Regions from separate parts of the Erwinia wuhanensis genome, predicted to be linked through region 2. Evidence: predicted binding sites of a transcription regulator. Region 2 holds the regulator's gene; each other region holds the start of a gene.

Region 1 (10,510 bases), 130 kb from region 2:
TGTGCTGTTAATCACAATAAAAATCAAAGCGTTGACGAGCCAGCGGAACTGTTTCACCATGAGTAGAGATTTATTTTGAGGCGCGAAAATAAAGTGATAGCCGATAGTCAGCCTGGCCATATCGATCAGATCAAACAGACCAATGCGGGCGTGGTGTATCGCCTGATCGACCGCTACGGCCCGATATCGCGCATTGCCCTGTCGAAAAAAGCACAGCTGGCCCCGGCAAGCATCACAAAAATCGTGCGCGAGATGCTGGAAGCGCATCTGGTGCAGGAAACGGAGTTTCAGGAAGCGGGCAGCCGCGGCCGCCCGGCTGTCGGCCTGGTGGTGGATACGCCGGCCTGGCACTATCTTTCCGCCCGCATCGGCAACGGCGAGTTCACGCTGGCGCTGCGGGATTTAAGCAGCCTGCTGGTGGTGGAAGAGGTGCGGCCGCTGCCCGTTGACGATCCGCAGCCGCTGCTGTCGCGCATTATTAATGAAATCGACGCCTTCTTTATTCGCCACCAGCAGAAACTGGAAAGGCTAACCGCTATTGCCATCACGCTGCCGGGCATTCTCAATGCGCAAAAAGGCATCGTGCATCGCATGCCTTTTTACCGCGTCAGCGATATGCCGCTGGGCGAGGCGCTGTCGGCGCGTACCGGCCTGCCGGTTTATATCCAGCACGATATCTGCGCCTGGACCATGGCGGAAGCGCTGTTTGGCGCCTCGCGCGATCTTAGTAACGTTATCCAGGTCGTTATCGATCACAACGTCGGCGCGGGCGTGATTACCGGTGGCCGCCTGCTGCACAGCGGCAGCAGCACGCTGGTAGAGATAGGCCATACGCAGGTCGAGCCATGGGGCAAACAGTGTTACTGCGGCAATCATGGCTGCCTGGAGACGGTCGCAAGCCTGGAAAGCGTGCTGGAGCTGGCCGCGCAAAAAATGCAGGCCGCGCCGGACTGCCTGCTGCATCAGCAGCCGCTTACCGCCGCGTCGCTTTGCGATGCCGCGCTGGCGGGCGATCCGCTGGCGAAAGGGATTGTCACCGGCGTCGGGCATCACGTGGGTCGTATCCTGGCAATTATGGTTAACCTCTTTAACCCTGAAAAAATAGTTATAGGATCGCCGCTTAATCGCGCCAGCGAAATCCTCTATCCCGCCATCGCCGATTGCGTGCGCCGTCAGTCCCTGCCGGTTTACGGCCAGCATATCGCCATCGAACCTACCCAGTTTTATAATCAGGGCACCATGCCAGGGGCCGCGCTGGTCAAGGATGCGCTCTATAACGGCACGCTGCTGGTGAAACTTCTCCAGGGCTGACGCCACGCCCTTTATTACGCAAAAGATTGCGCTAACGCAAGCCTCACTCCTGTTCGCTACCCTAAGATGTTGCGTCTTAATTGTTAATTATTGTTTATAAATTATCGACAGAATCGGAGCGTAGAGAGAGTATGTTAAAGCGTTTATTTGTCACTGGCACCGATACAGAAGTGGGTAAAACAGTGGTCAGCCGCGCACTCTTGCAGACGCTGTCCGAAGGGGGGCGGCGGGTGGCTGGCTATAAGCCCGTCGCCAAAAGCAGCCAGCAAACCGATGAGGGGCCGCGCAACAAGGACGCGCTCGTGCTACAGGCTTCTTCTTCCGTTACGCTTCCTTATTCCGCCATTAATCCGCTGACCCTGCTGGATGATGAGATCAGCACCAGCCGCGATGCCGTTATCAACTACCAGAAGCTGAGCGAGAGCCTGCACGCGCTGTCAGCCCAGGTTGATTCCGTAGTCGTGGAAGGCACCGGCGGCTGGCACAGCCTGATGAACGATCTGCGTCCGCTTTCCGCCTGGGCGGTTGATGAGCGGCTGCCGGTAGTGATGGTGGTCGGCATCAAGCTGGGCTGCATCAGTCATGCGCTGCTGACGGCGCAGGCGATAGCCAACGACGGCCTGCCGCTGTTGGGCTGGGTCGCCAACCGCATTAATCCCGGTCTGGCGCATTATGCGGAAATTATCGACGTGCTGAGCCAAAAAATTCAGGCACCGCTGCTGGGCGAGCTGCCTTACCTGCCGAAACCGGAACAGCGTGAGCTGGCCCGCTATCTGGATTTGAGCGTGCTGCGTCAGCCATAGCAACTGCCGCCGTTCCCCTTACGTTTTCTTTTCTGCCTGCCGCTGCAGCACCTGCTGTAGCGGTTTTTTTATCGCGCCAGCGCACAAACAGGAAACATCCGGCGCCAATCCAGGCCAGAATAAGAACGGACAACACTAAGGAGCGGTATGACTGAAACAGCACACACCGGGGTGAGCCATCGCCACTGGATACTGATCGCCGCGATGCTGGCGATGTTTATGGCGGCCATTGAGGTGACCATCGTCGCCACGGCCATGCCCACCATCGTGGCGGAGCTGGGCGGATTTTCACAATTTGGCTGGGTTTTTTCCGTTTATCTGCTGACTCAGGCGGTCAGCGTGCCCCTTTACGGCAGGCTTGCCGATCTGTGGGGAAGGAAACGCGTTTTCTTTATCGGCACGTCGTTGTTCCTTCTTGGCTCGGTACTGTGCGGTTTCGCGCCCGCCATGAGCTGGCTGATCCTGTTTCGCGCCGTCCAGGGGCTGGGCGCGGGCGCAATTATGCCGCTGACCGCGACTATTATCGCCGACGTCTACTCGCCAAAAGAGCGGGCGGGTATCCAGGGCTGGCTCTCCAGCGTCTGGGGCGTGGCGGCGGTGGTCGGGCCGCTGACCGGCGCCTGGATAGTGGCGCACTTCAGTTGGTCGCTGGTGTTCTGGGTTAACGTGCCGGTAGGGATCGTTTCGATGCTGATGCTGGCGCGCTGGTTTCCGGAATCGCGAGGTGAAACGCGACAGAGGCTTAACCTGGCGGGCAGCGGCTGGCTGATGCTGACGGTCAGCGCGCTGCTGACGGCGCTGCTGCAGGCACAGCTGCTCGGTAACTGGGCATTTGTGCTGTCTGGCGTCGCCATACTGTCGGCTTTTATGCTGGTACGGCATGAAAAAAGGGCGCCCGCGCCGCTGTTCCCGTTGGTGATATGGCGTAGCCGGACAATCGTGGCGGGCAACCTCGGCAACCTGATTATCGGCGCGGCAATGATGGGCATCAGCGCATTTTTGCCCACGTGGATCCAGGGCGTTAACGGCGGCACGCCGCTCCAGGCAGGCAGCGCGCTGGCGATGATGTCGATCGGCTGGCCGCTGGCCAGTACGCTCAGCGGCAGGCTGATGCTGCGCACCTCTTACCGTTTCACCGCCCAGCTTGGCTCGCTGCTGCTGATTGCCGGTACGGCGCTGCTGCTGACGCTGCACGTGGACAGCGGCATTAGCTACGCGGGGTTCGCCGCGTTCGTTATTGGCACCGGTATGGGCATGACCAGCACCACGTTCCTGATCGCCGTGCAAAACAGCGCGGAGTTTTCAGTACGCGGCATTTGTACCGCCTCGGTGATGTTCAGTCGCCTGCTGGGATCGGCGGCAGGCACGGCGGTCATGGGCGCGGTGCTCAACTATAACCTGGCGCAGCGGCTGCCGCAGCACGACGATCCGGTGCAGCAGATTATGGCGCAGGCGCAGAGAGAAGCTTTATCGCAAAGGAGTTTGCAGCATGTGATTGGCGAGGTGGCCAGCTCGCTGCACTGGGTGTTTGCCGTTTCATTGGTCATCGCCTTCGCCAGCCTGGCGGTGGCGCGGTTTATCCCGGCGAAGAAACCGGAATAAAGAAAGGGCCGCGCAGGCGGCCCTTATCCATCAGGAAGAGGGGGCATCCTGAGAGGTCCCGGCGCTGGCCGGTACGGCTGCGTCGCTATCGCCGTTGCGTTCACGCTTGTAGACTATTTTTTGCGAATCGTTTTCACAATGGCCTACCACCTGACCGCCAGCCTGATCGGCCTGGTCGCTGGGCACCACGTCCAGCGTAAAGCCGGAAGCAGGCACGCCGTTATTGATAATTTTCTGATTAATGTCCGCTTTAACCGTCTCGCAGGAAGCCTGTACAGCCAGCGGAGCGGCGACCATCAACGCCGGTAACAGCCATTTTATCGCTTTCATCGTCCTTTCCTTTTGCCTGAAAATTACGCTAACTATAGCAGCTATCCGCTATCAGGGCGCGACGGGACGTCCGCTGCGGCGATCCAGGCAGCGCAATGTGCTCGGCTCCCAGTAGGCATTAACGTTCAGGCTCTGCTCACAGGCGTCGCGAGTATCAATGGCGCGGTCAGCCTTATCAAAATTCTTTTCCACGCGCTGATTCACTTTGCTGCGCAGACGATGGGTTTCATCCCACTGCTCTTTCTCCTGGCGGGCCTGCTCTTTAGTCAGCGAGCTGTCGCCGTCCTGAATGATCAGCCTGTCCGTTCTTGCTTCGGCGGTCTGCTGAAAAGAGGCCAGCGCGCCAAACAGAACCAGCGGCAGCGCAGCCCTGACCAGCGTAGATTGCCAGAAAGTCATCTTTTTCATCATCAATTCCTTATTCCTGTTTTACAGCCGCGCGGCTGCATCGAACGCCGCGAATAGTATATCATCTGCGCGCGCGGGCTAACCAGCCGACTTGCGCATCCGTTTAGCCTGTAGTGAGGAAACATGCTGCTGAAAACCGTCCTGCTTTTTTTTCTGACCGCGCTGGCCGAGATCGTCGGCTGTTTTCTGCCCTGGCTGTGGCTACGCAAGGGTGGCTCCGCCTGGCTGTTGCTGCCCGCGGCGGCCAGCCTGGGGCTGTTTGTCTGGCTGCTGACGCTGCATCCGGCGGCGAGCGGGCGCGTCTATGCGGCCTACGGCGGCGTATATGTGGCGACGGCGCTGCTGTGGCTGCGTTTTGTGGATGGCGTAAAGCTAAGTCATTACGACTGGGCGGGCGCGGCAATCGCCCTGGGCGGGATGCTGATTATCGTGGCCGGTTGGGGAAGAGGGTAGCAAATCAGAACAGGCCCGGCAGAAGGTAGCCGCCGGGCCAGATAGCGCATTACGCCTTATGGACTTTCAGCCCGGCCAGGGTTTGCGCGACCGGCATCATTTCCAGCGTGTTGATATTGACATGCTTCGGCAGCGTGGCAACCCACCAGACTGCTTCGGTCACGTCTTCGGCAGTCAGCGGCTCGGTGCCGTCGTAGACGCTATCGGCCTTAGCGTTATCGCCTTTAAAGCGCACGTTGGAAAACTCCGTGCCGCCCACCAGTCCCGGCTCGATATCGGTCACGCGCAGGGCGGTGCCGTGCAGATCGGTGCGCAGATTCAGGCTGAACTGCCGCACGAAGGCTTTAGTCGCGCCATAAACGTTGCCGCCCGCGTAAGGCCAACTGCCGGCAATCGATCCCAGATTGATAATATGGCCCACGTTGCGCTCAACCATCGCCGGCAGCACGGCGCGGGTCATATAGACCAGCCCTTTATTATTGGTGTCGATCATCGCTTCCCAATCGTCCAGGCTCGCTTTATGCGCGGGTTCGATGCCTAACGCCAGCCCGGCATTATTGACCAGCACGTCGATATTGCGCCATTCGGCGGGAAGCTGCTCCAGCGCCTCTTCAATGGCCGCACGGTTGCGGACGTCAAGCTGTAGCGTATAAAGGTTGTCGCCCAGCTCCTGTTTCAACGTTTGCAGACGCTCCTGACGACGGCCGGTGGCGATTACCTTGTGTCCTTCACGGATAAAGCGTCGGGTAATGCTTTCGCCGAATCCGGCAGTGGCACCCGTAACAAATACGATCATCTCACTGTTCCTCAACGCATTTTGGATTCTCAACACGATAACACTTCAGATCGATTCTGATAAGAAGGATTGGTTATGGTTGATAATACAGGCTGCACGATCGAGGTGCGTTCTGCGTAAAAACGCCAGAAAACGGTGCAATGGCACAGGAAAAAACTGCTCGCTGCGCAAGAAAAAAAGGCAGGCAATCGTTTGCTGATTGCTGCAATCGGTTGCGCATACGATTGCCTCGATTCATTTAGGGTTTCTTAATGCATCCATATTTAAGTAACTGATAAATAGCATATAAATTCCGATTATTAATGTGGCACAGCAATTGCAACTCTGAACGCAGGCCGTTCACTGATTGCCGAAGACTTGTTCAGAAGGAAGCGCTATGCCATCCATCACCGCCATTCGCGGCAGTTTTTTTGATATCACCGCACCGGTCAGCCAGCCTGAAGAACTGCCGGCCCACGCCCGCTACATTGAAGACGGCCTGCTGCTGCTGCGCGAAGGCGAAATTCTTTCGCTTCAGACGTGGGAAGCGGGGCAGCATCAGCTCGCCGCCGGGCAGCCGATAACCGACTACCGAGGCAAGCTTATTGTGCCGGGTTTTGTCGACAGCCATATTCACTATCCGCAAACGGAGATGATCGGCGCTTTCGGCGAGCAGCTGCTGGAGTGGCTGCAACAGTACACTTTCCCGGTAGAGAGCCAGTATCACTGTCCGCAGCACGCGGCAAAGATGTCGGCCTTTTTTCTGCACCAGCTGCTGAGTAACGGCACCACCACGGCGCTGGTTTTCGGCACCGTGCATCCGGAATCGGTGGATGCGCTGTTCAGCGCGGCCGAAGGGTTGGGAATGCGTCTGATCGCCGGGAAAGTCATGATGGATCGCCATGCGCCGGACTACCTGACCGAGACGCCCGAACAGAGCTACCGGCAAACCCGCGAGCTGATTGAGCGCTGGCATAATCGCGGGCGCCTGAGCTATGCGCTGACGCCGCGCTTTGCGCCAACCTCTTCGCCAGCGCTGCTGGAAAAGGTCAGGCAGCTGAAGGAAGCCTATCCGGATATCTGGCTGCACACCCACCTGAGCGAAAACCCGCAGGAAGTTGCCTGGGTCAACGCGCTTTTCCCCGAGCGCGACGGCTATCTGGACGTGTATCACCATTATCAGCTGACGGGCCGCCGCAGCGTCTTCGCGCACTGCATCCACCTGGAGGATAGCGAGTGGGACTGCCTGCATCAGACTGATTCGGCAGTCGCATTCTGTCCTACTTCTAACCTGTTTCTCGGCAGCGGCCTGTTTAAGCTACAAACCTGCTGGCAAAAAAACGTCAGGCTGGGCATCGGTACGGATGTCGGCGCGGGCACCACTTTTAATATGCTGCAAACGCTGGGCGAAGCCTACAAGGTCGGGCAGCTACAGCAGTATAAAATGGCCGCCTGTGAGGCGTTCTACCACGCCACGCTCGGCGGCGCGCAGGCGCTGGATCTGCATCATAAGATCGGTAACTTCCAGCCCGGCAAAGAGGCGGACTTCGTGGTGCTCGATCCGGCCGTCTCGGCGCTGCAAAAGCTGCGCTGCGCCAACAGCCGCGATATCTGGGAGAAACTTTTTGTGCTGATGACGCTGGGCGACGATCGCAATATCGCCTGTACCTGGGTCAACGGCAAACTGGTCTGGCAGCCGCAGAGCGAGGAGAAAGCCGCATGATCCAGTTTTTACTGAACCAGACGCTGGTCACCGAGCAAAGTCTCGATCCTGAAACCACCGTACTGAACTATTTACGCCAGAACCAGCGCCGCTGCGGCACCAAAGAGGGCTGCGCTTCGGGCGACTGCGGTGCCTGTACGGTCACGTTGGGGCGCGTCGAGGCGGGCAAAATGGTGTATGAAACCGTCAACAGCTGCATCACCTTCGTCAGCAGCCTTCAGGGCAAACAGCTGATCGCCGTTGAGGATCTCCGCCAGGGCGACGAGCTGCACGAGGTGCAAAAAGCGCTGGCGACGTGCCACGCCTCGCAGTGCGGCTTTTGCACGCCGGGTTTTGCGATGTCGCTGTTTACGCTGCAAAAAAACAGTGAAGGCTGGCGGCGGCAAGAGGCGGAGCAGGCGCTGGCGGGCAACCTGTGCCGCTGCACCGGCTATCGGCCGATTATTGATGCGGCGCGTCAGGTCTGCGAACGGCCGCAGCCGGACAGCTTTGCGCAGCGCGAGGCGCAGACGGTGGCAAAACTGATGGCGATCCACAACGGCGAAGAGCAGGAGCTGGCGTTCAACGGCAACCGCTGCCTGCTGCCGAAAAGCCTCGATCGCCTGGCGGAACTGCTGCTGGCGCATCCGGAGGCGAAGCTGCTGGCGGGCGGCACGGATTTAGCGCTGCAGGTGACGCAAAGCTATAAACCGCTGCCTTTGGTTATCGCCCTGGATCAGATAGCAGCGCTGAAAGCCTGTCGGGAAGAGGAGCAGGCGATTGTGCTGGGGGCGGGCGCTTCCCTTCAAGCCTGCGCCACGCTGTTGCGGCCCCATATTCCTGCCTTCGCGCAGGTGCTGGAGCGTTTCGCTTCGTTGCAGATCCGCAATCGCGGCACGCTGGGTGGCAATATCGCCAACGGCTCGCCCATCGGCGATACCCCGCCGATGCTGCTGGCGCTCAACGCAACGCTGACGCTTCAGCGCGGCTCGCAAATCCGCACGCTGCCGCTGGATGAATTTTTCGTGGACTATCGCAAAACTGCGCTACGGCCCGGCGAATTTATCCTGTCAATCAGCGTGCCAAAAGTGACCGCGTCACAACATTTCCGCGCGTGGAAGGTGTCCAAGCGGCTGGAAGATGATATTTCCGCCGTTTTCGGTGCATTTATGCTGGAGCGCGACGCCGACGGCCGGGTAACCGCCGCGCGTATCGCCTTCGGCGGCATGGCGGCAACGCCAAAACGTGCCGTCCATTGCGAAAGCGCGCTGGTGGGCAAACCGCTGACGCAGCAGTCGCTGGCGCTGGCCTGCCGTGCGCTGGAGCAGGACTTTACGCCGCTGAGCGACTTCCGCGCCAGCGCGGCCTACCGGTTACAGGTAGCGAAGAACCTGCTGCGTCGCTATCACGCTTCGCTTACGGAAGAGCTAACCCTGCTGGAGGTAACAGACTATGTCCAATAATCGTCCCTTAGTGGCGGCTGACGTTATCGCCCGGCAGTATCAGGCAGGCATTCAGAGCGGCGTCGGTAAAAGCAATAAGCACGAGAGCGCGGATAAGCACGTCTCCGGCGAGGCGATCTACATCGACGACAGGCTGGAGCTGCCGGGCATGCTGCATCTCTGTCCCCGCCTTAGCGAGCATGCGCACGCCCGCATCCTCAGCATAGATACCGATCCCTGCTACGCCATTCCCGGCGTGGTCAGCGTGCTGACCTGGCAAAGCGTGCCGGGCGAAGGGGATATCGGGCCGCTGGAGCCGGGCGATCCGCTGCTGGCAAAAGACGTCGTAGAGTATGCCGGACAGATCGTGCTGGCGGTGGCGGCGTCAAGCCCGCAGGCGGCCCGCCGGGCGGCGGAAGCGGCCATTATTGAGTACGAGCCGCTGACGCCGGTGCTGGACGTCAAAGAGGCGCTGGCGAAAGCGCATTTTGTGCAGCAGCCGCATGTGCACCAGCGGGGCGACGCGGAAGCCGCGCTCGCTCGCGCCAGCCATCGGCTTCAGGGCGAGTTCCACATCGGCGGCCAGGAGCATTTTTACCTGGAAACGCAGATTGCGCTGGTGGTGCCGGGCGAAGACCAGTCGCTCCAGGTTTTTTCCTCCACGCAAAATCCGACGGAAGTGCAGAAGCTGGTAGCGTCGGTGATGGGGATCACCATGAACAAGGTGACGATAGATATGCGGCGGATGGGCGGCGGCTTTGGCGGTAAAGAGACGCAGGCCGCCGGCGTCGCCTGCCTGTGCGCGGTAGCGGCGCGGCAGACGGGCAGACCGGTGAAAATGCGGCTGGCGCGACGTGACGATATGCATATAACCGGCAAGCGGCATCCCTTCTACGTGCGCTATGACGTAGGGGTGGATAACGATGGGCGCTTCTGCGGCGTAAAAATCGATCTGGCCGGCAACTGCGGCTATTCGCTGGATCTCTCTGGTTCGATCGTCGATCGCGCCATGTTTCATGCCGACAACGCCTACTATCTTGGCGACGCGCTGATCACCGGCTATCGCTGCCGTACCAATACGGCGTCCAACACGGCCTATCGCGGCTTTGGCGGCCCGCAGGGCATGGTGGCGATTGAGCAGATCATGGATCATATCGCCCGCGAGCTGAACCTCGATCCGCTTGAGGTACGCAAACGCAATTATTACGGCAAAGAAACGCGTAACGTCACGCACTACCACCAGCAGGTGGAAGGCAATTTGCTGGAGGAGATGACCGCGCAGCTGGAGGCCAGCGCGGACTATGCGGCCCGCCGCCGCGAAATCACCGCCTTTAATCACGGCAGCGCTTATCTGAAACGTGGCCTGGCGCTGACGCCGGTGAAGTTCGGCATCTCTTTTACCTCCAGCTTCCTTAATCAGGCGGGCGCGCTGATCCTGATCTACACCGACGGCACCGTACAGCTTAACCACGGCGGCACGGAAATGGGCCAGGGCCTTAATACCAAAGTTGCGCAGATCGTGGCGGAAGTGCTGCAAATCGACGTCGATCGCATCCAGATCACCGCAACGGATACCGGCAAAGTGCCTAATACCTCGCCGACGGCCGCCTCAAGCGGCACCGATCTTAACGGTAAGGCCGCCCAGAACGCGGCGCAGATCCTGCGCGACCGATTAACGGCTATG
Region 2 (10,510 bases):
GCCCGACAGCCGTAGCCGCCGGCGAGAAAGGCCAGCGTCTGCGGCACGTAGCTAAGGCCGATATCGCCCGGCGACATGCCCAGTTCGGCCAGAATAAATGGCGAACCGGTCAGCCAGGCGAAAAAGCTGGCGGAGCAGGCGGCGTAAATCAGCACGTTGCCGCTCCAGATCGGCGACTTCAGCAGCGTGAAGAAACCCACTTTCGCCTCTTCCTTATGCTCTTTTGGAGCAGGCGTCGACAGAAAAAGCGTGGCGACCAGCAGGATCAGGGCCAGCAGCAGCAGCGCCAGGAAAATCGACCGCCAGGCAAAGTGGTTCAGCAGCCAGGCACCCAGCAGCGGGGCCAGCGCCGGCGACAGCGCCACCAGCGGCATAATAGTGGCAAACACGCGGTTGGCCTGCGCGCCGGAATAGCGATCGATCACCAGCGCCTGCCAGCTGACGGCGGCGGCGCAAATGCCTACCGCCTGTAAAAAGCGCAGCGTCAGCAGCATGGTGGTGGATTCCGCCCACCACATTGCGCCGCAGCTGACGGCAAACAGCCCCAGCCCCATCAACAGCACCGGCTTGCGGCCAATGCGGTCGGAAAGCGGCCCCCAGAACAGCTGCGCGCTGGCAAACCCGGCCAGGAACAGGCTGAGGCTGGCGCTGATGACGCCCGCTTCGGTTTGCAAATCCTGCTGCATCGCCGTAAAGGCGGGCAGATACATATCGGTGGCAAGAAAACCCGCAACGCTGAGCAGCGCGAGGTAAAGTAAAAATCCTTTCGACGGCATGAGATTTTGCTCTTTTTTATCAGGTGAATAGCGGACGGCAGTGTAAAAGAGTGCGATAGCGGTTGTGAAACGGTAATATTTGCGTCTTGCGTTCAAAAATTTTGCAGGAAGAATATGTGGTCAGAACACTCGCTTGAGGTGATTGATGCGGTCGCCCGAACCGGCAGCTTTACCGCCGCAGCGGCGGAGCTGCATCGCGTTCCGTCCGCCATCAGCTATACCGTGCGCCAGCTGGAAGAGTGGCTGGCGGTGCCGCTGTTCGAGCGGCGTCACCGGGACGTGGTCTTAACGGCGGCGGGCGAGGTCTTTATTCAGGAAGGGCGGAGTGTTATCAAAAAAATGCTTGCCACGCGACGCCAGTGTCAGCAGGTCGCCAACGGCTGGCGCGGCCAGCTGAATATTGCCGTCGATCGCATTGTTAAAACCGCGCGTACGCGCCAGCTGGTGGTGGATTTTTACCGACATTTTCCCGATATGGAACTGCATCTTTCACCGGAGGTATTCAACGGCGTATGGGATGCGCTGGCCGACGGCCGGGTTGACGTGGCGATAGGCGCGACGCAGGCCATTCCGGTCGGCGGACGCTTCGCCTTTCGCAATATGGGAATGCTCAACTGGCGCTGCGTGGTGAAGGCGGATCATCCGCTTGCGCAACACCGGGAGAAGGTTAGCGAGGAGGCGATCCGGGAGTGGCCTTCGCTGGTGCTGGAAGATACCTCGCGCGCGCTGCCGAAAAGAACCACCTGGACGCTGGATAATCAGCGACGGCTGGTCGCGCCGGACTGGGAGAGCGCGTTTGATTGCCTGCTGGCCGGGCTGTGTGTCGGCATGGTGCCGGGGCATCTTGCGCAACCGCTGCTGCAAAACGGCTCGCTGTGCGAACTGAGGCTGGATCCGCCTTTTCCGGATAGCCCCTGCTGCGTCAGCTGGTCGGAACAGCAGGCGTCGCCAGCGCTGCGCTGGCTGCTGGATTATTTAGGCGAAACGGAAACGCTGAACAGCGAATGGCTGCGGGAGGCGTAAAAGACGGGCGGCGGATGGCCGCCCGTGCGCTTAGCGACGGTAGTCGAGGAAAGGGCCGTCCGCTACGGAGCGACGTTCAATCAGCGTCGGATGCACTTCAATCGTCTGCGGCTCTTCGCGTTTGCTGGTAATACGATCGAGCAGCATATTGAAGGCCGTTGCGCCCAGACGCTCTTTCGGCTGGTGGACGGTGGTCAGCGCGGGGGTAAAGTAGCGCGAGTTGCGCACGTTATCATACCCGATCACCGAAATATCCTGCGGTACGCGCAGGCCCATCTCGTCTGCGGCGCAAATCGCGCCCATCGCCATCACGTCGCCGCCGCAGAATACCGCGGTAGGACGCTGTTTTTGCGCCAGCAGCTGCTGCATGGCGCGATAGCCCGATTCCGGCTCAAAATCGCCCTGAACCAGCCACTCTTCGCGCAGCGTAATCCCCGCTTCGTTCAGCGCCTTGAGGAAGCCGGCATGACGACCGCCGCCGGTATTGCGCTCCATATGGCCCGGGATCACGCCGATATCGCGGTGGCCGCGATCGATCAGATAGCGGCCTGCCAGATAACCGCCTTCAAAAGCGTTATCGAGAATAGTGTCGGTAAAATCGCCGCGCGACTCGCCCCAGTCCATGACGACCATCGGGATGTTGCGGTGATCTTCCAGCATCTTAATCAGCTCATCCGGGTACTCGGCGCACATGACCAGCAGGCCATCGACGCGTTTTTGCGCCATCATCGACAGATAGGCCTGCTGCTTTTCCAGTTCGTTATGCGCGTTGCCCAAAATCAGCGTATAGCCTTTGGCAAAACAGCTGTGTTCAACCGCCTCAATAATTTCGGCGAAATAGGGCGCCTCGCTGGAGGTCGCCAGCAGGCCAATGGTTTTGGTGTTATTGACCTTCAGGCTGCGGGCCACGGCGCTGGGCGAATAGTGCAGCGCTTTGATCGCTGCCCAGACGGCTTCCCGCGTGTCTTCAGCGACAAAGCGGGTTTTATTAATGACGTGGGACACCGTGGTGGTTGAGACACCGGCGCGTTTGGCCACATCTTTTATGGTTGCCATGGAAAAAGACTCCTGCGCTGTTCAGTAAGTCACTGAAAAGCGGTTTGTTAAACGATTGCCTGGAATGATGATAATCCTGATATAAGTTGCGCATAATTTGTTGCGGAATGGTTATAACAGGAGGGAGTTCAGGGTGGCGAAACAGACTTGAGCAGAACATCATGTCGGCTAAATGCCTGTTGCGCAACAAACCGTGGATTCTAACAAGAGCAGGCGCAGAACACGAGGGTTTTAGGGCAACAGGCGAAAATTTTGCGCAAATAAGAGTAAACCGGCCCGGATCGTTTGCGCGATCCGGGCCTCCAGCCTACTGAGTGGGCTAGCGGATAGTTTTCGGCGTCATGACGCGGCGAGCGCCGACGTAGTGCTGCTCCCAGTAATCTTCGCTGAGCATACTCACCTGGATATCCTTGCCGGTACGCGGCGACTGGATAAACTTGCCGTTGCCCAGGTAAACGCCAACGTGATCCGCCGAGGCGCGGCCGTTGATGCTGAAAAATACCAGATCGCCTTTTTCCAGCTCGTTGCGCTTGATCGAAGCCGCATCCCGCAGATGGTACATTTCGTTAGCGGTGCGAGGGATCTTAAACTTCACCAGATCTTTATAGGCATACCAGACCAGACCGCTACAGTCGAAACCGGTCTTGGGCGAGGTGCCGCCCCAGAGATAGGGCTTGCCCAGCTGGTTCATCAGCTTGCTCATCGCCGTTTCGCGGGCTTTCTGATAGCGGGCGCGATGCGCTTTGCTGAGCTTAAGCGGGGCCGAGGCCGAGCCGCTGGTTAAGGCTTCCGTCTCTTCGTTGCGCAAGCGATGACGACCATAGCGTTTCTTGGGCGGCAGCGCAGCGGCGACGGTCTGCGTTTTTTTGCGCAGCTTAAACTTTTTAGCAAGGGGCGAACGGCTTTTGGTTGGGCTGGCTTCTTTTACTTTACGTGTAGAGGTTTTCACCGGGCGGCGCTTGCGGCGATCGTCTTCACGAGCAGGCGTGGCGCTGTCTGCTTTGTGGTGGTCCGCTTTAACGGCAGCGTGTGGCGATGCGTGCGCCACAGACATAAACAGCTGGGCAAAGGCCAGCATCAGCAACGTGATGAGTAAACGCATCTTTACCATTAACAGTTTGTGCTCCCGCCAGTGGCAAGAGCATGGCTAAATAAGGAGATCTGCGCCTGGGCAGTCAGTCAGGACGATTCTAATCGAACTCTTTACTAAAAAGTAAGGCCTTTTTTGTTTCAATCGTCGCAAAGCGGTAAAAGCTGTAAAATTTAGCCTGTTCAAACATTTATCTGCGCAAATTTGCCGCTGATATTTACAGTTAACGCAGCGCCGCCGGACCGAAAATGGTATTTTAACATTTTGTTTTCCGACCGTAGCGTCAGTGGGCGACTGAAAATGACATTTTCATCACGCTCGCAGACTCGCTACACTATACAGACACGAAGTAGCCGATTGAGGAAGGCATTTATGAGCACCATTGAGAAGATTGAGCGCCAGATCGCAGAAAACCCGATTCTGCTGTATATGAAAGGTTCCCCAAAACTGCCAAGCTGCGGCTTTTCCGCGCAGGCCGTACAGGCGCTGTCCGCCTGCGGCGAGCGTTTCGCCTATGTCGATATCCTGCAGAATCCGGAAATTCGTGCTGAGCTGCCTAAATACGCCAACTGGCCGACTTTTCCACAGCTGTGGGTAGACGGCGAGCTGGTCGGCGGCTGCGACATCATTATTCAGATGTTTCAGGCGGGCGAACTGCAGCAGCTGATCAAAGAGACGGCGCAGAAATATCCTTCCGACGCGGCAGAATAAAACGTTGCGCTAAGCGAAGAGACTATCGGACAGGCCTGACAATGCGTCAGGCCTGTTTTTTTTAGTCGAGGTTCGCCGTTTCCGCCAGCGGCCAGCCGCCCAGACGTTTCCAGCGATTAACCAGCTCACAGAACAGATCGGCCGTCTGCACGGTATCATACAGCGCGGAATGCGCCTGCGAACTGTCGAAAGGCATTCCGGCGGCCGTACAGGCTTTCGCCAGCACCGTTTGCCCCAGCACCAGGCCGCTCAGCGCGGCGGTATCAAAGGTGACAAACGGGTGGAAAGGATTACGCTTCAGCCCGGCTCTTTCCGCCGCGGCATTCATAAAATTCAGATCGAAAGTGGCGTTATGAGCCACCATGACGGCACGATTGCAGCCCTGATCTTTGATACCTTTGCGCACGGCTTTAAAGATGGCGTGCAGCGCTTCGTACTCGCTGACCGCGCCGCGCAGCGGATTGGCAGGATCGATGCCGTTAAAGGCCAGCGCTTCGGGTTGCAGAACAGACCCTTCGAACGGCTCAACGTGAAAATGGAGCGTTTCGTCTTTCTCCAGCCAGCCATCGTCGTTCATTTTCAGCGTGACGGCGGCCACTTCCAGTAAGGCGTTGGTTTTGGCGTCGAAACCGGCGGTTTCAACATCGATCACTACCGGATAAAAACCGCGAAAACGGCTGCTGAGGGCGTTAAGTTCGTTCGATTCGGACATCAGGATCTCACAGGCGAAAATTGAGCGCGTATTATGGCAAATTTCGGCATGGGTTGCAGCAGGGGAAGGGGAAAGAAGGGTGCCGGGAAGGCACCCCGACGCGTTACGCGCCCAGGCCGTGGCCCGCGTGTTTGTTTTCGATCAGTTCGATTTTATAGCCGTCCGGATCTTCCACAAAGGCGATAATGGTGGTGCCGCCTTTAACCGGGCCGGCTTCACGAGTTACGTTGCCGCCTTCGTTGCGGATACGGTCGCAGGTAGCCGCCACGTCGTCCACGCCCAGCGCGATATGGCCGTAGGCATCGCCCAGGTCATATTTATCCACGCCCCAGTTATAGGTCAGCTCAATCACCGCGCCTTCGCTCTCTTCGGTATAGCCTACGAAAGCCAGCGTGTATTTATATTCGGTGTTTTCACTGGTGCGCAGCAGGCGCATGCCCAGAACTTTAGTATAGAAATCAACGGAGCGTTGCAGATCGCCAACGCGCAGCATGGTGTGAAGTAAGCGCATAACATCCTCTTTGAACAAACGTTATCATCCGATAACAAGCATAGCCTGAATTCCTGCCGTTACGGGAACCAGCAGGCATTCCCGGCGGTAAAACGTCCTTCAGGTCGTTTTACCCGCGTGAGAGAATAGCAGCTATAGCCTGGCGGAAACCAGGAAATGCGTGCTTTCTCGCGCCGTCAGACGTCGGACGGCGATAAAACCCGCAGGCGCTTACAGGAACGGATAGTCCGTGTAGCCTTCTGCGCCGCCGCCGTAAAAGAGTTCCGGGCGTTGCTCGTTCAGCGGCGCGTTCTGCCGCAGGCGCTCGACCAGATCCGGATTGGCTATGTAGTCGCGGCCAAAGGCTACGGCGTCGATCAGGCCTTGTTCAATCAGCGCTTCCGCTTTCTCAGCGCTGTAGCCGCCTGCGCCCACAATCACGCCGGGATAAGCGGCGCGGATCGCCTCGCGGAAGGCATCGCTGTAAGGCTTGCCGCCCGCCCAGTCCGGTTCTGAAATATGCAGATAGGCCAGATTGCGCTTCGCCAGCTCGCCGATGTAGTAAAGCGCGGCGGCTTCCTGATCTTCGCCGTTATCCAGACCGTTAAACGGCCCGAGCGGCGAAATACGAATGCCGATCCGGTCGGCGCGCCAGCCGTCAATGGCCGCATCCACCACTTCCAGCGCAAAGCGCGTGCGATTTTCCACGCTGCCGCCGTAGGCATCCGTGCGCTGGTTAGACGCGGGCGAAATAAACTGATGCATCAGGTAACCATGCGCGGAATGCAGCTCCACCAGGTCAAAATCCGCTTCGCGCGCGTTGATCGTGGCCTGACGGAAATCGTTGATCACGTCGTCGATCTCATCCAGACGCAGCTCGCGCGGCGTGGAGGTCGCTTCACGGATCGTCCGGCCCTGGTCATCGCGCAGAGAGGTGCGGGTTTCGGCATTAATGGCGGAAGCCGAAACGGGCGCTTTACCTTCCGGTTGCAGGCTGCTGTGGGAGATGCGTCCGGTATGCCAAAGCTGTACCGAACTGTGGCCGCCTTCCTGATGGATACCGGCATTAATCGCTTTCCACGCGGCGATCTGCTCGGCGGTATGCAGGCCTGGCGCGCCGGCGTAGCCTTTTGCCTGGAAGGAGATCTGCGTGGCTTCGGTGATGACCAGTCCGGCGCTGGCGCGCTGGCGATAGTATTCACCCATCAGCGGCGTAGGAATATCGCCCGGTTCGATGCTGCGCAGGCGCGTCAGCGGCGCCATAAAGATGCGGTTGGGCACCACAATCGCGCCAAGTTTTAAAGGGGTAAAAAGTTTTTTCAGCTGCATTTATCGCTCCTGGGAAACCGGCTGCCAACCGCCGATACGGCGGTGGCAAAGCCAAAATTTTCAGTGACTATTGAGCGTAGTAGAGAAATTGCCGCTACCTGCAACGGTACGGCACGATCGGATCATATCCAGCGCGGGCTGGTACTCTTTGGTTTCAATATTCATCATTCCCAGCAGCGTATGGAAAACGTTGTCCTGCGACACCGCCGCGCCGGAAGCCTGCCGCAGGCAGGTACTATTGATGCCAAAGGCGCTGGCGTAGCCGTCAGAAAGCCACAGCAGAAAGGGAATATGCGTCTGCTGAGTGGGCGCAATCAGATAAGGCGCGCCGTGCAGATACATCCCGCGTTCGCCCAGCGATTCACCGTGATCGGAAAGATAAATCAGCGCGACGTTGTAGCGGCTGCTGTAGGTCTTCAGCAGGCCGATGGTGTCATCCAGCATTGAATCGGTATAGACGAGCGTATTGTCATAGGTATTGACCAGCGCCTGGCTGTCACAGTCCTGGATCTGGTTACTGTCGCAGGTCGGAGTAAAGGGCCTCTTGTCGGCCGGATAGCGCCGGTAGTAAGCCGGGCCGTGGCTGCCCATCTGATGCAGCACAACTACCGTGTCGTTTTTCATGCTGTCCAGATAGCGATCCAGCCGCCACAACAGCACGTCGTCAAGGCAGTAATCGTCACGGCAAAAGTTCTTCAGCTGCCAGCGCGTCATGTCGGTATGCGGCACGCGGTCACAGGCGCCCTTACAGCCGCCGTCGTTTTCCCGCCACAGCACGCTGACGCCCGCATGGGCCATTACGTCCAGTAGCCCTTCCTGATGGCGCGCCAGGCTGGCATCGTAATGCTCGCGCGGCATATTGGAAAACATACAGGGTACGGAAATGGCCGTTTCCGTCCCGCACGAAGTGGCGTTGGGATAATAGATGACGTTATCTTTTGCCAGCTTCGGATTAGTGTTGCGCGCATAGCCGCCGAGTGAAAAATTTTCCGCCCGCGCCGTTTCGCCCAGCACAAACACCACCAGCGTTTTTTTCTGCTGCGCTAAAATCTGCGGGCCTTTACGTGCATCCTGGCCGATTTTAATCAGCGTGCGATCGCCGTCAAACCAGCGATTATCAATATAGTGGCCAATGCCGCTGACGATATTGACCGGCGTAATCATTTTCACCAGGCCTTTATTGTTACGGATAAGCGAGGCGTAATCTTTATAAAACAGCGCGGCGACCAGCAGGATCGCCAGCAGCGCCGCCAGGGCCGTGCCGGTGCGAAAAGCGATATTCATCCACCATGGACGCCGCGTCACAATCCTGACCCGCCAGATAAGCAGCGCGGGTAGCAGGCCCAGCAGAAGCAGCCAGAGGATATAGCGCAGGCTGAACAGGGCGGTCGCTTCCTGCAGATCCGTTTCAAACACGTTCTGGATCATATTGGTGTCGATAACGGTGCCAAAGCTGTAAATAAAATAGTTGGCCGCCGCGCTGACGATAGCCAGAAAAATTAACAGGGGTTTTCTGATCCACGGCAGGGCGGCCACGCTAAAAATAAACAGAAATCCGCAGAACAGCACCAGCGGCATGGTGGCAGCGAAAAAATAATCCTTCAGCTCGCTGTAAGGGATACGCTCCCACGCGTGAAAAAAGAACAGCGCATTCGGGATAAGCGTAAAAAACAAGGCAGCATAAAAGTTAAAACTGATTTCATTGCAGCGTAAAGCAGTCAGCTTCATAAAGGTTCATCAGCAGTAAGCGGTGAATGAGCATAGCTTTGTTAGCACAATTAAACATTAACTGAGGCTAAACGATGTTAAAAGACTAACATTAATATTACATTTGAATTTTCCCTGCATAAGGAGCGACGTTGGCCGAACAACTGGAGTTTTTCCCCGTTCCCAGCCCGTGCCGGGGGATCTGTCAGAGCGACGATCGCGGCTACTGCCGTGGCTGCCTGCGTAGCCGCGAGGAGCGCTTTAACTGGATGAAGTTCAGCGATGCGCAAAAACGCGAGGTGCTGCGGCTTTGTCGTCTGCGCTGGCAACGACTGTATCGTGTCGGCAAACCGGCCGAGCCGGACGAACCGGAACAGCCTTCTTTGTTTTAGTAGACAGATTCTTATGCAGTTCTGCAAATAGCGGCCAGGCTTATAGCTTCCACAGCAAAATGTGAGGAAGTGTAATGAGACGTATAAACCTGCTTATGGTATCGCTGGCCTTTTGCGGCCTGGCCCAGGCCGCCAGCGAAAAAGTCGATATCAGGCTTGCCACCCCTGAAGGCGCGGGCGACAGTATTGGCCAGGTAACGATAGCAGAAACGGCCTATGGCCTGAGCTTTACGCCGCAGCTGAAAGATTTACCTGCGGGTATTCACGGCTTTCACGTACACGCCAACGGCAGCTGCGATCCAAAAACCACCGACGGGAAAGCGGTTGCCGCAGGCGCGGCGGGCGGCCATCTCGATCCGCAAAAAACCGGCAAGCATCTGGGACCGTGGCAGGATGGTCATCTGGGCGATTTACCGGCCCTTTATGTGAGCGCCGACGGCACGGCGACCTATCCGGTGCTGGCGCCGCGCATTAAAAAACTGTCGGATATTAAAGGCAAAGCGCTGATGGTGCATGCCGGCGGCGATAACCATGCCGATCATCCTGCGCCGTTGGGCGGCGGAGGCGGCCGTTTCGCCTGCGGGGTGATCTAACCAAACCGCCGCCGCTCGTCGCGGCGGCAGGTTTATTGCTTAACGCACCACGCTAATATGATCGACTTCGATTTCGGTATGCCCGCCATTTTTATCCACGTCGCCGACCACGCGCACGGTTTTGCCAATCGCTACGTGATTGTCTTCCCACTCGTCATCATCAATGTCGATGCGGATTTTCCCGGTGCTGTCCTGCAGCCAGTAAAGATCGTCGTCGCCTGCATGTCCGGTGATTTTGCCTGTCAGCACCACGCGAGTATCATCGCGCAGCGTTTTCGCCTCTTTAACCGTGACGGTTTTTGCCGCGTGAGCATAAGCCGGCAGAGAACAGGCGAGCAGAAGAACGGTAGCCAGAATTTTTTTCATCATGATCCCTCATTCGTTAAACTCCATGTAAGCGTGGCCCAGTATAAATGAAAAATTCGGTGTTATGTCAATGTCGAAGCCTGCTGCAGCTGTGAGAGCGAGCAGTAAAGCCGCCAGGCAATACCCGCCAGTTCCGTTTCGCTTTTTGTTTTGCCCGCCGCCAGCAGATCCAGATTTTCCTGCAGTTCCTTTAACGTCTCTTCCAGCGCGTGCTGCTGTACGCCTTTACCGCTGATAATACGATGCAGATTGCTCAGCATGGCGT
Region 3 (10,510 bases), on a different contig from region 2:
CCCAGCGACAGCGTTTTGATACGGATTTTCTCGTCGGCATTTTCCCGTTTGGTATCCAGAAAGCGCAGGATATCGGGATGATGCGCGTGCAAATATACCGCGCCCGCGCCCTGACGCGCGCCCAGCTGATTGGCGTAGGAGAAAGCATCCTCCAGCATCTTCATCACCGGGATCACGCCGGAAGACTGGTTTTCAATACGCTTGATCGGTGCACCGGCCTCGCGCAGGTTAGAAAGCAGAAACGCCACGCCGCCGCCGCGTTTGGACAGCTGGAGCGCGGAGTTCACCGAACGGCCGATCGACTCCATATTGTCTTCAATACGCAGCAGAAAACAGGAAACCAGCTCGCCGCGCTGCTGCTTGCCGCAGTTCAGAAATGTTGGCGTGGCAGGCTGAAAACGGCCGGACAGCATCTCTTCCACCAGCGCCGTCGCCAGCGCCTGGTCACCTTTGGCCAGCGTCAGCGCCACCATGCAGACGCGCTCGGTAAAGCCTTCAAGATAGCGTTTGCAGTCGAAGGTTTTCAGCGTATAGCTGGTGTAAAACTTCCACGCGCCAAGGAAAGTCTGGAAGCGGAAGCGATGCTGGTAAGCCTGCTCAAACAGCGCATTGATAAAATCAAAAGAATAAGCGTTCAGCACCTCGGCTTCGTAATAGCCTTCCGCCACCAGGTATTGTAAGCGCTCACTAACAGAGTTGAACGTTACCGTATTTGGCAGCACGTGCTGTAAGAAATAGCGGCGCGTCGCCTCACGATCTTTCTCAAACTGAATATGGCCGTCTGCATCGTAAAGGTTGAGCATCGCGTTCAGGGAATGGTAGTCGGCCGTGGTTGGCGCTATGGGTGTGCTTTCTGTTGTTGCCAAAATTGGGTTACTCCCCTGGATACGTTGGCGATGTCTTCTTCAGTGCCCAGCAGCTCGAAACGGTAGAGGCACGGGACGCGGCATTTCTGCGCAATAATGCTGCCCGCCAGGCAGTAAGCTTCGCCAAAATTGCGGTTGCCGGCGGCGATTACGCCGCGAATGCCCTGGCGGTTATCGACATCGTTAAGAAACTGAATGACCTGCTTCGGCACGGCACCTTTGGCGGTGCCGCCGCCGTAGCTGGGCACCACCAGGATATAGGGCTCAGCCACGCGCAGCGGCTGGCCGCCGATCGGGATACGGCGACAGGGCAGGCCGGTACGCAGCACAAAGCGGTGCGTGTTTTCCGACTGGCTGGAAAAATAGACCAGCATGGCGTCAGCCCTGCGCGACGGCACGGCCCAGCGCGGCGATCTTATCGGGGCGGAAGCCGCTCCAGTGTTCGCCTTCCGCCATCACCACGGGAACCTGGCGATAGCCCAGCGCTTTCAGCGTCTCCAGCTCGGTGGGATCCCGATCGAGGTTGATCAGCTGATACGCAATGCCCTGCTTATCCATCGCGCTTTTCGTCGCGCCGCACTGGACACAGTTATCTTTAGTGTAAATAATAATGCGCATGATTCGTATTTCCCTTTTTAGGCGGATATCCGGCACGGATAAGGCTGACAGACTGTTGAGCAAGCTTCCGGGCAGAAACGCCGCATAACCATATATTGTGTGTTGGTTGCTGTATTAAATACTAGATGTGGTGTTTATCGATTGCAACCTTATAGCTTGTGCGCTTATCAGCGCTAAGCGGGGCAAAGCCTTGCCGCACCTGGATTTAGCGCGGCAAAAAAATTTCAGGCTTTTTGCATGGCAGAACTGAAAGGGGATTCGGCAAACGGCGTGGCTAAAAAACAAGCGGTACGGCGCAATAAATTCATGACGAAGGCCGGATGCTGATGGCCAGCAGAGGCGGGGCGAGAAATATCCAGTAAGAGGTTATTGGGAAGGCTGTCATAAAACAGCAGGTATTGGATATAGCTGCTAAAGCAGGGAGCGGTAAACCACATAAACAAGATGTCGTGTAACTGTGGCAGCAGAACTTGCCGCCCGCAGCCACTTCTGCACTCTTATCCGGCAGAATTCGCCGTCCCGCAGAAATAACAATCCCCGCATAAGCGGGGACTGATCAGAGCATACAGGCGTAAAATTAATCGCGGGAAGTGCTGGTCGCAATCAGCGCGCCAAGGAAAACGCCGATCGCTGCGCCGATGCCGACGCCGTGCCACGGGTTATCCCGCACAAAGGTATCCACATGCTCGCCTGCGTCTTTAGCGACCTGAGACACGCGGTTGCCGCCGCCGTTAAGCTTAGCGCGGGTTTCTTTCAGCAGCGCCTGCGCTTTGCTGCGCGCATCGTCAACTTCTTCTTTCGATTTGCTGCCGTAGGATTTCAGCAGGCCATCAAGGGTATCAGCCAGCAGAGTGACGTCCTGGTTGATATCAATATCTTCGTTCTTTGTCGTCCGGTTAAACATTTAGCGCTCTCCTGGAAATGATACGGACTATTTACTATAGACTATCAGAGAGATATTTCGTGCGTCGGGCTGCCGCGCACCCTGTTTCTGGACAATTCCGAAAGCCCTGCGCCCTGGCGCTAAGGTAAGGTGACGGAGTTGGCAAGTATTAGAGGATTAAGCATGTATCTACGCCCTGATGAGGTCGCTCGCGTACTGGAAAAAGCGGGATTTGAAATGGACGCGGTCACCGCAAAAGCTTACGGCTATCGCCGAGGCGACAGCTATGTGTACGTAAATCGCGAAGCGCGTCTGGGACGCACCGCGCTGGTTATCCATCCCACGCTGAAGGAAAAAAGCCACAGCTTTGCGGAACCCGCGAACGAAATCAAAACCTGTGAGCACTACGTGCAGTTTCCCATGTACCTGGTCGGCGACAGCCGGGATCACTACGGTATTCCGCACGGCTTCAGCTCGCGCGCCGCGCTGGAACGCTATCTCGAATCCGTATTCGACTGATCGCCTGACGGGCTGAAAGCGCTGCTTTACGTTTCCTGACGTTGCATTACCGGCACAGACCAGGTATAACACCTGGCCTATGTAGAAGTTTAGACGTCTATACGGATAACAGGATGCAGCAGACTCAGCAGGACAATACGCAACAATTTAAACGCAGCATGAAGGCGCGCCATCTGGTAATGCTTTCGCTTGGCGGCGTGATCGGCACCGGCCTGTTTTTTAATACCGGCTATATTATTTCCACTACCGGTGCGGCGGGTACGCTGCTGGCCTACCTGATTGGCGCGCTGGTGGTCTATCTGGTGATGCTCAGCCTGGGCGAGCTTTCCGTCGCGATGCCCGAAACCGGCGCGTTTCACGTTTATGCCGCGCGCTACCTCAGCCCGGCGACCGGCTATACCGTGGCGTGGCTTTATTGGCTGACCTGGACCGTGGCGCTGGGATCGAGCCTGACGGCCGCCGGTTTCTGTATGCAGTACTGGTTCCCCCAGTCGCCGGTCTGGCTCTGGTGCCTGCTGTTCTGCGCGCTTATCTTCCTGCTTAACGTTATCTCTTCCCGCTTCTTCGCCGAAGGGGAGTTCTGGTTTTCGCTGATCAAGGTCATCACCATTCTGGCATTTATCGTGCTTGGCGCAGGCGCGATGTTCGGCTTTATTCCGTTAAAAGACGGCAGCAGCGCGCCGTTCTTCCACAACCTGACCGCGCACGGCTGGCTGCCGCACGGCGTGCTGCCAATTTTGATGACGATGGTGGCGGTAAACTTCGCGTTCTCCGGGACCGAGTTGATTGGCATTGCCGCTGGCGAGACGGAAAATCCGCACAAGGTGCTGCCGCTGGCGATACGCACCACGGTAGCGCGGCTGATTATTTTCTTTATCGGCACCGTGCTGATCCTGGCCGCGCTGATCCCGATGGATCAGGCCGGCATTGTGAAAAGCCCGTTTGTGCTGGTGTTTGAGAAAATTGGTATCCCTTACGCGGCCGATATCTTTAACTTCGTTATCCTGACCGCGATTCTGTCAGCCGCTAATTCCGGCCTGTACGCCTCTGGCCGGATGCTCTGGTCGCTCTCCAATCAGAACACGCTGCCGCGCTGCTTTGCCCGCCTGACCCGTCGCGGCATTCCGCTGACCGCGATTTCCGTCAGTATGCTGGGCGGCCTGCTGGCGCTGTTCTCCAGCGTGATCGCGCCGGATACGGTGTTCGTCGCGCTTTCCGCTATCTCTGGCTTTGCCGTGGTGGCCGTGTGGCTGAGCATCTGCGCCGCGCACTTTTTCTTCCGCCGGGCGCATCTGCGCGCGGGTAAACCGCTTGCCGAACTGAAATATCGCGCGCCGTGGTATCCGCTAACGCCGATTTTAGGTTTTGTGCTCTGCCTGCTGGCCTGCGTCGGGCTGGCTTTCGATCCCGAGCAGCGCATCGCGCTCTACTGCGGGCTGCCTTTTATCGCCGTCTGTTACGGCGCTTACTACCTTACTCAGCTGCTGCAAAAACGCGAGCAGGCTAAGGAGACTCCACATGTTGTCGATTGATGCCGTAAAACAGCAGGTAGCCGCCGGACTGGTGCTGGATGGCGCGATGGCTACCGAGCTGGAAGCGCGCGGCTGCGACCTGAGCGACGCGCTCTGGTCTGCGAAAGTGCTGATTGAAAATCCTGAACTGATTTATCAGGTGCATTACGACTACTTTAAAGCGGGCGCGCAGGTGGCGATCACCGCCAGCTATCAGGCGACGCCGCAGGGTTTTGCGCAGCGCGGGCTGGATGAAACGGCTGCGCTGGCGCTGATTGCCCGAAGCGGGGCGCTGGCCGTGAAGGCCCGCGAGGACTATCTGGCCGCCGCGCCGCAGGCCGGGCCGCTGCTGGTTGCCGGCTCCGTAGGGCCTTACGGCGCGTTTCTGGCCGACGGTTCCGAGTATCGCGGCGACTATGCGCTGCCGCAGGCGGAGATGATGGCTTTCCACCGGCCGCGCGTGCGGGCGCTGGTGGCGGCGGGGGCGGATATTCTGGCCTGCGAAACGCTGCCTTCCTTCGCGGAGATCAAGGCGCTGATCGCGCTACTGGCAGAGTTTCCCGCCACGCCGGCCTGGTTTTCATTTACGCTGCGCGACAGCGAACATCTCAGCGACGGCACGCCGTTAGCTGAAGTCATCGCCTTTTTGGATGCGCAGCCGCAGGCGGTGGCGCTGGGGATCAACTGTATCGCGCTGGATAAGGTGACGGCCGCGCTGAAAGTTTTCTCCGCGCTGAGCGCGAAGCCGCTGGTGGTCTATCCCAATTCCGGCGAGCAGTACGATGCCGTCAGTAAAAGCTGGCACAGCGACGCCTCGACCTGCACGCTGGCGGATAACCTTGCCGAATGGCAGGCCGCCGGCGCCAGGCTGATTGGCGGCTGCTGCCGCACCACGCCCGCCGATATTAAAGCTATCGCCCAACGCTGCCGATAATACCTTCAGAGCTTTGCACCATAACGCCCGCAGCCGCCGGGCGTTATTCGCTGCGCCCAACTATTCTCACTATTTAACCTGGCAGGAAAGCTTATGAAACGTATTTTACCGGTGCTGTTTGCAGCGTGGCTGCTTGGCGGATGCGCCACTATCGTGGGCGACAAAACCCAGGATGTGAGCATTCAGAGCTGGCCACAAGGGGCAAAATTTGTGGTGCAGGATGAAACCGGCCGGGCGGTGGCGGAAGGCTACACGCCAAAGACCGTGACGCTGGCAAAATCGGACGGCAGCTACTTCGGCAAAAAGAAATTTCTGCTGATGCTGGAGCAGCCGGGCTTCGTGCCGCAAACCATTCCGCTAAACGAGAAGGCCAACCTCTGGTATCTGCTGGGTAATATCCCGCTTGGCGGCTTCCCCGGCTGGCTGCTGGTCGATCCATTTAACGGCGGCATGTACCACATCGAAGAACCGCCAGCCCGGATCATTATGAATCCTGTCGGTGCGCGCGGCTGACGGAAAACGTGGTGGCCCGCGCTGCTGGCGGGCCGGATAGCCGGAGCTACTGCGCTGTGGGCTTAACCATCGTATGCGGCGGGCGGTGCTTAGCCAGATACTGATGCTGGAAGATGCACATGCGGATGGTATTGCGGTACTCGCCGTTGATAAAAAACTCGTGGATCAGCTCGCCTTCAATTTCAAATCCCAGCTTGGTGTAGATGTGGATAGCCTTTTTATTCTCTTTATCGACGATTAAATAAAGCTTGTAGAGATTGAGAACGGAGAAACCGTACTCCATGGCCAGCAGCGCGGCCTTGCTGGCAAGGCCTTTGCCCTGATGGCCGGGCGCGATAATAATCTGAAACTCCGCGCGACGGTGAATATGGTTGATTTCGACCAGCTCCACCAGGCCCACTTTATCTTCCGCATACTCCACCACGAAACGCCGTTCGCTCTGATCGTGAATGTGCTTGTCATAGAGATCGGACAGCTCGACAAACGCCTCATAAGGTTCTTCAAACCAGTAGCGCATCACGCTGGCGTTATTATCCAGCTGGTGGACAAAATGCAGATCTTCGCGTTCCAGCGGACGTAATTTTACCGATTGCTCGGCCGATAAAGCAGGCATACATCATCCTTTGTTACTGAGGCACCAGGGCAAGCAGTATAGGGCGTGCAGCGGGCGGGAAAAAGCGGGAAAACAGCACCGCCAGCGCGCAAAGGGCTGGCGGTTGAGGAAGCGTTGCGGATCAGAAGTTGTAGCCGGCCACCAGATAGTAGCCCCAGCCGGTGGATTTCACTTCAAAATTACCCGTGCCGAAGTTCAGCTCCTGGCCATCTGCCCACTGGCCGCCGTTGTGGAAATAACGCGCCACCACGGAGTAGTGCCAGTGATCGTAAACCAGCGACAGCACGTGGCTGGAAGCGATGGAGTTGCTGGTGCGTGAAGCATCGCTCTTGTCGCGCAGATCGGAACCCCAGTCAAAGTTGGTAAAGCCGATATAGCTCAGGTTGCCGCCCCACAGCGAAGTCAGCGGCACAAAGTATTTCACCTTAAAGCGATAGCCGTCCCAGCTGTTTTCGTTAGCGGCACCGTAGTTCTCCCACTGGTATTTAGCGTACACGTTCAGCGACAGGTTGACCGGCGTGTGGGTATCGATATCGGTGCCCAGGCCCATGTACCAGGTGTTCTGACGGTTGTCGCTGTTACGGCCCATATCGTAGATATAGTTGTTGGCGAAATACCACTCTTTCACCGGCCCGATGCTCAGATCGGTATTGGTCAGTTTGTCGATGGAGAAGCGCGGTTCGATCTCCATAAACATCGGCGAGCCGTGGTCGAAAATGCCGTTGGCGTTGGAGTTACCGGCACCGAAGAAGTTGGTCAGATCCAGGTAGCCGTAAAAATCAAACCAGTCTTTTTTGGCGAAGGCTTCATATTCCAGATAAACGTCGTTGTTAAACTGCGGCCCGAACCGGGTGTGATAGCTGCCTACCACGTTAACGCTCTGGTGCCACCAGTCGGAAACGTACTGCGGCTGCTCGGGGGCAGCAAAAGAAGCGGTGCTGTATGAAAGCGCCATCACTGCGCCAGCCATCAGAGATTTATATTTCATTATATTACCACATGCTTATCGACCATTTTCTGCAGCCCGCGCGATGGTCTTATCTGTCGTTATCCGGAACGGAACAGGAAGGCGGTTTCAGTGCCGAAAGCGCCCGTATAAATGCCGGAAAAGTGTGCCGTCATCCGCGCTTAAGGAAATAGATATCGCTCACAGTTGTCAAACTCTGTTTCATTTCACTTTAATTAAAGTGTGATGTAGATCACGCAAAGGACGGAACTTAAGCGGGCTGTTGCTTGTCTGCGCCGAAAAAGCCTGTTTGTCTCCAGGTAAACGTTTGCCTGTTGAAGTAAGGGGGAATGCTGAGAAAAAGAAAGCGGTGCGGGGTAAATGTTATGAGGTTGTGTTATAAGATGATCTTATATAAAGGGCAGGTTTTTGCGCATTTTTTAGCCATGTAAAGAGAGCGAAGTTGTCAGGCGGCAGGTAACGGCCGCCCCTGTTTCACGCCATCCTGGCTGGCAGTACGGCGGCGGATAATTACCGCCGCTTTGGTTTGGCAGTCCGGCAGCGGCAGATAATTACCGCCGCTTTGGCCTTTCAATCCAACAGCAGCAGATGATTGCTACTACTGTGGCCTTTTACTCCAGCGGGGCAGATAGCTGCTGGAGCCTTTCACTCCAGCAGGGGCAGAACAGCCTCCAGCCGCCCGGCATCCTCACGGTCAATTGACGCCAGTGGCTGCGGCAGATTAACCGCTTCCGTCAGGCCCAGCCTGGCGGCCAGCGCGGCGACAACCCGCAAACTGCCATATTTTGCAAACAGCGCCCAGAGCGGGGCCAGCCGATCGGAAAGGTTTTGCGCCTCCAGCTGCTGACCCGCGGCGCTCAGCCGGATAATCCGCTGGCAAACCTGCGGAAACAGGCCGCCCAGCACGGAAAACCACAGCTCGCCGCCCGCATTCAGGCCTCGCGCGGCCAGCGCGTCGCCGCTGACGCCAATGGCTATTTTGTCCGGCAATAGCTGGCGCAGACGGTCTATCCGCGCTTTTGCCTGGGCGGCATCGTCCGGCACGCCGGGAATTTTAATAGCGGCGAGCCTGGAAAGCCCGGCGAGTCGACCATACAGCTCATCGCTGAAGGTAAATTGCGTGGTGCCGGGATTGTCATACAGGCACAGCGGCACGGAAATAGCGTCGTTAACGCTTGGATACAGCTGAAACACCTCTTCTTCCCGCAGCTTCTGGTAGGAAACTGGTGCCAGCAGCAGCGCTTTCGCACCGGCCTGCTGCGCATCTTCGGCCAGTTCCAGCACCTGACGCGTCCGCAGCGCGCCAATGCCCACCATCACCGGCACCTTTCCCGCTTCCTCGACGGCCAGCGAAACCACACGCTTTCTCTCCTCACGCGTCAGATAAGCGTAGTTGCCCGTCGAACCCAACACGCCAAGCGACGTCACTCCGGCTGCCGCCAGTCGCTGGATCAAACCGCGAAAAGCGCGCTCATCAATTTCTGTTTCATTCATTGGCGTTAAAGGGAACGCGCTGAGACCGGTAAACATAGAGGTTTCCTTAATAGCGTGACGGATAAACACGCAGCGTAGCACCAGAAGGATTTCGGTATAAGAGGGCAAACCGCAACGGGCATTTTCCCGCGGGTTCCGCCAGCTCGAAAGCAACATTTTTCCGCCGTTTAGCGCGCCCTTAATGTTGCCTTAATATTCCTGCGGGAAACTCTTCTCACCAACCTGAGGAGAACACTATGAAACAGCCGCACAGCCGTCCGCTAAGTGAATATACCGCCGTGATTTTCAGCGGCCTTGTGATCCTGGCTTTTCTGCGGGTTTGGTTCGCCGCCTGAGCCGCCGTCAGGAAAATTTTACCGAGGCGCGACAGCCGCCGGTTTGCGGCCGATTTTCGAGGAAAAACTGCGCCTTATGCAGCTGGGCAATGCGGCTGACGATGCTCAGGCCCAGCCCGATGCCGCCGTAACGGCTGTCCATCCGTACAAAAGCGCGGCTCAGCTCGCCGCTTTTGCTTTCGTCAATGCCCGGCCCGCAATCCTCCACCGCCAGCACCGCGCCGGAAACGTTTTCAATGCGAACGGTCACGACGGTGCCTTTTGGGCTGTAGCGATGGGCATTCTCAAGCAGGTTCCTCAGCAGGACGCTCAGCAGCGTGGCGTCGCCGCGCACCGTGACATCCTGCGTTGCCGCCACTTCCAGCGTTTGTCCACGCTGTTGCAGCATCGCCTGCATTTCCAGGCTCATCGGCGCGATCACATCCCGCATCAGCGAAACCTGCTGATAGTTGCCGGCGGTAAAGGATTGCCCGACGCGCGCCAGTTGGAGCAGCTGAGAGACGCTGTTGGTCATCTGATCCAGACGCTCGAGCAAAGGGCGCACGTTAACGGCGTGCTTTTTCTCTATCAGCTCCAGATGCAGCCGTAGTCCGGCCAGCGGCGTGCGCAGCTCGTGGGCGACATCGGCGGTAAACAGGCGTTCGCGCTCCAGACTGGTGGTCAGACGCGTAATCAGCTGATTAACAGCCTGGGTAACGGCATCCACTTCCCGCACCGAACGGGCACAGCTGATGGGATCGAGATCGTCCTCGCTGCGGTTTTCCAGCTGGTTTTGCAGTTCAGACAGCGGCCGCGTGATCCATTTCACCACCTGGAAACAGAGCAGCAGGGCGAGCGTAATCATAATCAGGCTCGGCACGGCCAGGCTGGCGACGGCCTCATGGATCTCTTTTTCCACGTGCTTGTGCTGGTCATGATTATGCAGCGCCGCGTCCACCAGCAGCTGGATCTGCTCTTTGCTTTCGTGCCACAGCCACGCCACGCTAATCACCTGGCAGAACAGCAAAATCAGGCCAACCGCCATCAGCAGGCGAAAGCGCATCGTGTTGCCTTGACGTTGAAAGAAAAATTTACTCATTCGTATCGGCCTTGATCAGGGCATAGCCAAAGCCGCGCACGGTGCGGATCGCCGACCGGCCGATTTTTTCGCGCAGGTTGTGGATATGCACCTCCAGCGTGTTGGTGGACGGCTCGGTTTCCCAGTTGTAGATATCGTTGTAGAGGATTTCGCGATGCACCGGCTGCCCGGCCTTAAGC

Evidence for each region. Region 2 encodes PurR, which represses purine synthesis genes. Its sites were predicted from a motif close to CANGCAAACGTTTGCNTG; they were not measured.
Region 1: a site for PurR is predicted at 5,885-5,902, ahead of guaD (guanine deaminase). Genes of this name have one in related genera too.
Region 3: a site for PurR is predicted at 7,721-7,738, ahead of QZH36_RS18660 (nucleoside-specific channel-forming protein Tsx). Genes of this name have one in related genera too.

What each region holds. Positions count from the first base shown of each region.
Region 1 is NZ_JAUJUH010000001.1:634,680-645,189, reverse strand. Features, by position in the region: gene mlc (sugar metabolism global transcriptional regulator Mlc) at 94-1,311, shown strand; gene bioD (dethiobiotin synthase) at 1,443-2,114, shown strand; gene QZH36_RS02890 (MDR family MFS transporter) at 2,262-3,716, shown strand; gene QZH36_RS02885 (DUF1161 domain-containing protein) at 3,747-4,046, opposite strand; gene QZH36_RS02880 (DUF1283 family protein) at 4,098-4,445, opposite strand; gene QZH36_RS02875 (YnfA family protein) at 4,578-4,907, shown strand; gene ydfG (bifunctional NADP-dependent 3-hydroxy acid dehydrogenase/3-hydroxypropionate dehydrogenase YdfG) at 4,957-5,703, opposite strand; gene guaD (guanine deaminase) at 6,080-7,405, shown strand; gene xdhA (xanthine dehydrogenase small subunit) at 7,402-8,847, shown strand; gene xdhB (xanthine dehydrogenase molybdopterin binding subunit) at 8,837-10,510, shown strand, end outside.
Region 2 is NZ_JAUJUH010000001.1:765,811-776,320, reverse strand. Features, by position in the region: gene punC (purine nucleoside transporter PunC) at 1-776, opposite strand, end outside; gene punR (DNA-binding transcriptional activator PunR) at 891-1,799, shown strand; gene purR (HTH-type transcriptional repressor PurR) at 1,830-2,855, opposite strand; gene QZH36_RS03500 (C40 family peptidase) at 3,175-3,957, opposite strand; gene QZH36_RS03495 (Grx4 family monothiol glutaredoxin) at 4,318-4,656, shown strand; gene rnt (ribonuclease T) at 4,718-5,368, opposite strand; gene gloA (lactoylglutathione lyase) at 5,472-5,879, opposite strand; gene QZH36_RS03480 (alkene reductase) at 6,090-7,187, opposite strand; gene eptA (phosphoethanolamine transferase EptA) at 7,248-8,915, opposite strand; gene QZH36_RS03470 (DUF1289 domain-containing protein) at 9,047-9,286, shown strand; gene sodC (superoxide dismutase [Cu-Zn] SodC) at 9,361-9,879, shown strand; gene QZH36_RS03460 (NirD/YgiW/YdeI family stress tolerance protein) at 9,919-10,248, opposite strand; gene QZH36_RS03455 (FUSC family protein) at 10,308-10,510, opposite strand, start outside.
Region 3 is NZ_JAUJUH010000008.1:226,035-236,544, reverse strand. Features, by position in the region: gene nrdE (class 1b ribonucleoside-diphosphate reductase subunit alpha) at 1-866, opposite strand, end outside; gene nrdI (class Ib ribonucleoside-diphosphate reductase assembly flavoprotein NrdI) at 839-1,240, opposite strand; gene nrdH (glutaredoxin-like protein NrdH) at 1,245-1,484, opposite strand; gene QZH36_RS18695 (hypothetical protein) at 1,709-1,921, opposite strand; gene QZH36_RS18690 (DUF883 family protein) at 2,062-2,388, opposite strand; gene QZH36_RS18685 (DUF2002 family protein) at 2,551-2,886, shown strand; gene mmuP (S-methylmethionine permease) at 3,000-4,418, shown strand; gene mmuM (homocysteine S-methyltransferase) at 4,405-5,331, shown strand; gene QZH36_RS18670 (hypothetical protein) at 5,425-5,844, shown strand; gene speG (spermidine N1-acetyltransferase) at 5,891-6,457, opposite strand; gene QZH36_RS18660 (nucleoside-specific channel-forming protein Tsx) at 6,579-7,445, opposite strand; gene QZH36_RS18655 (dihydrodipicolinate synthase family protein) at 8,070-8,954, opposite strand; gene pmrB (two-component system sensor histidine kinase PmrB) at 9,261-10,331, opposite strand; gene pmrA (two-component system response regulator PmrA) at 10,324-10,510, opposite strand, start outside.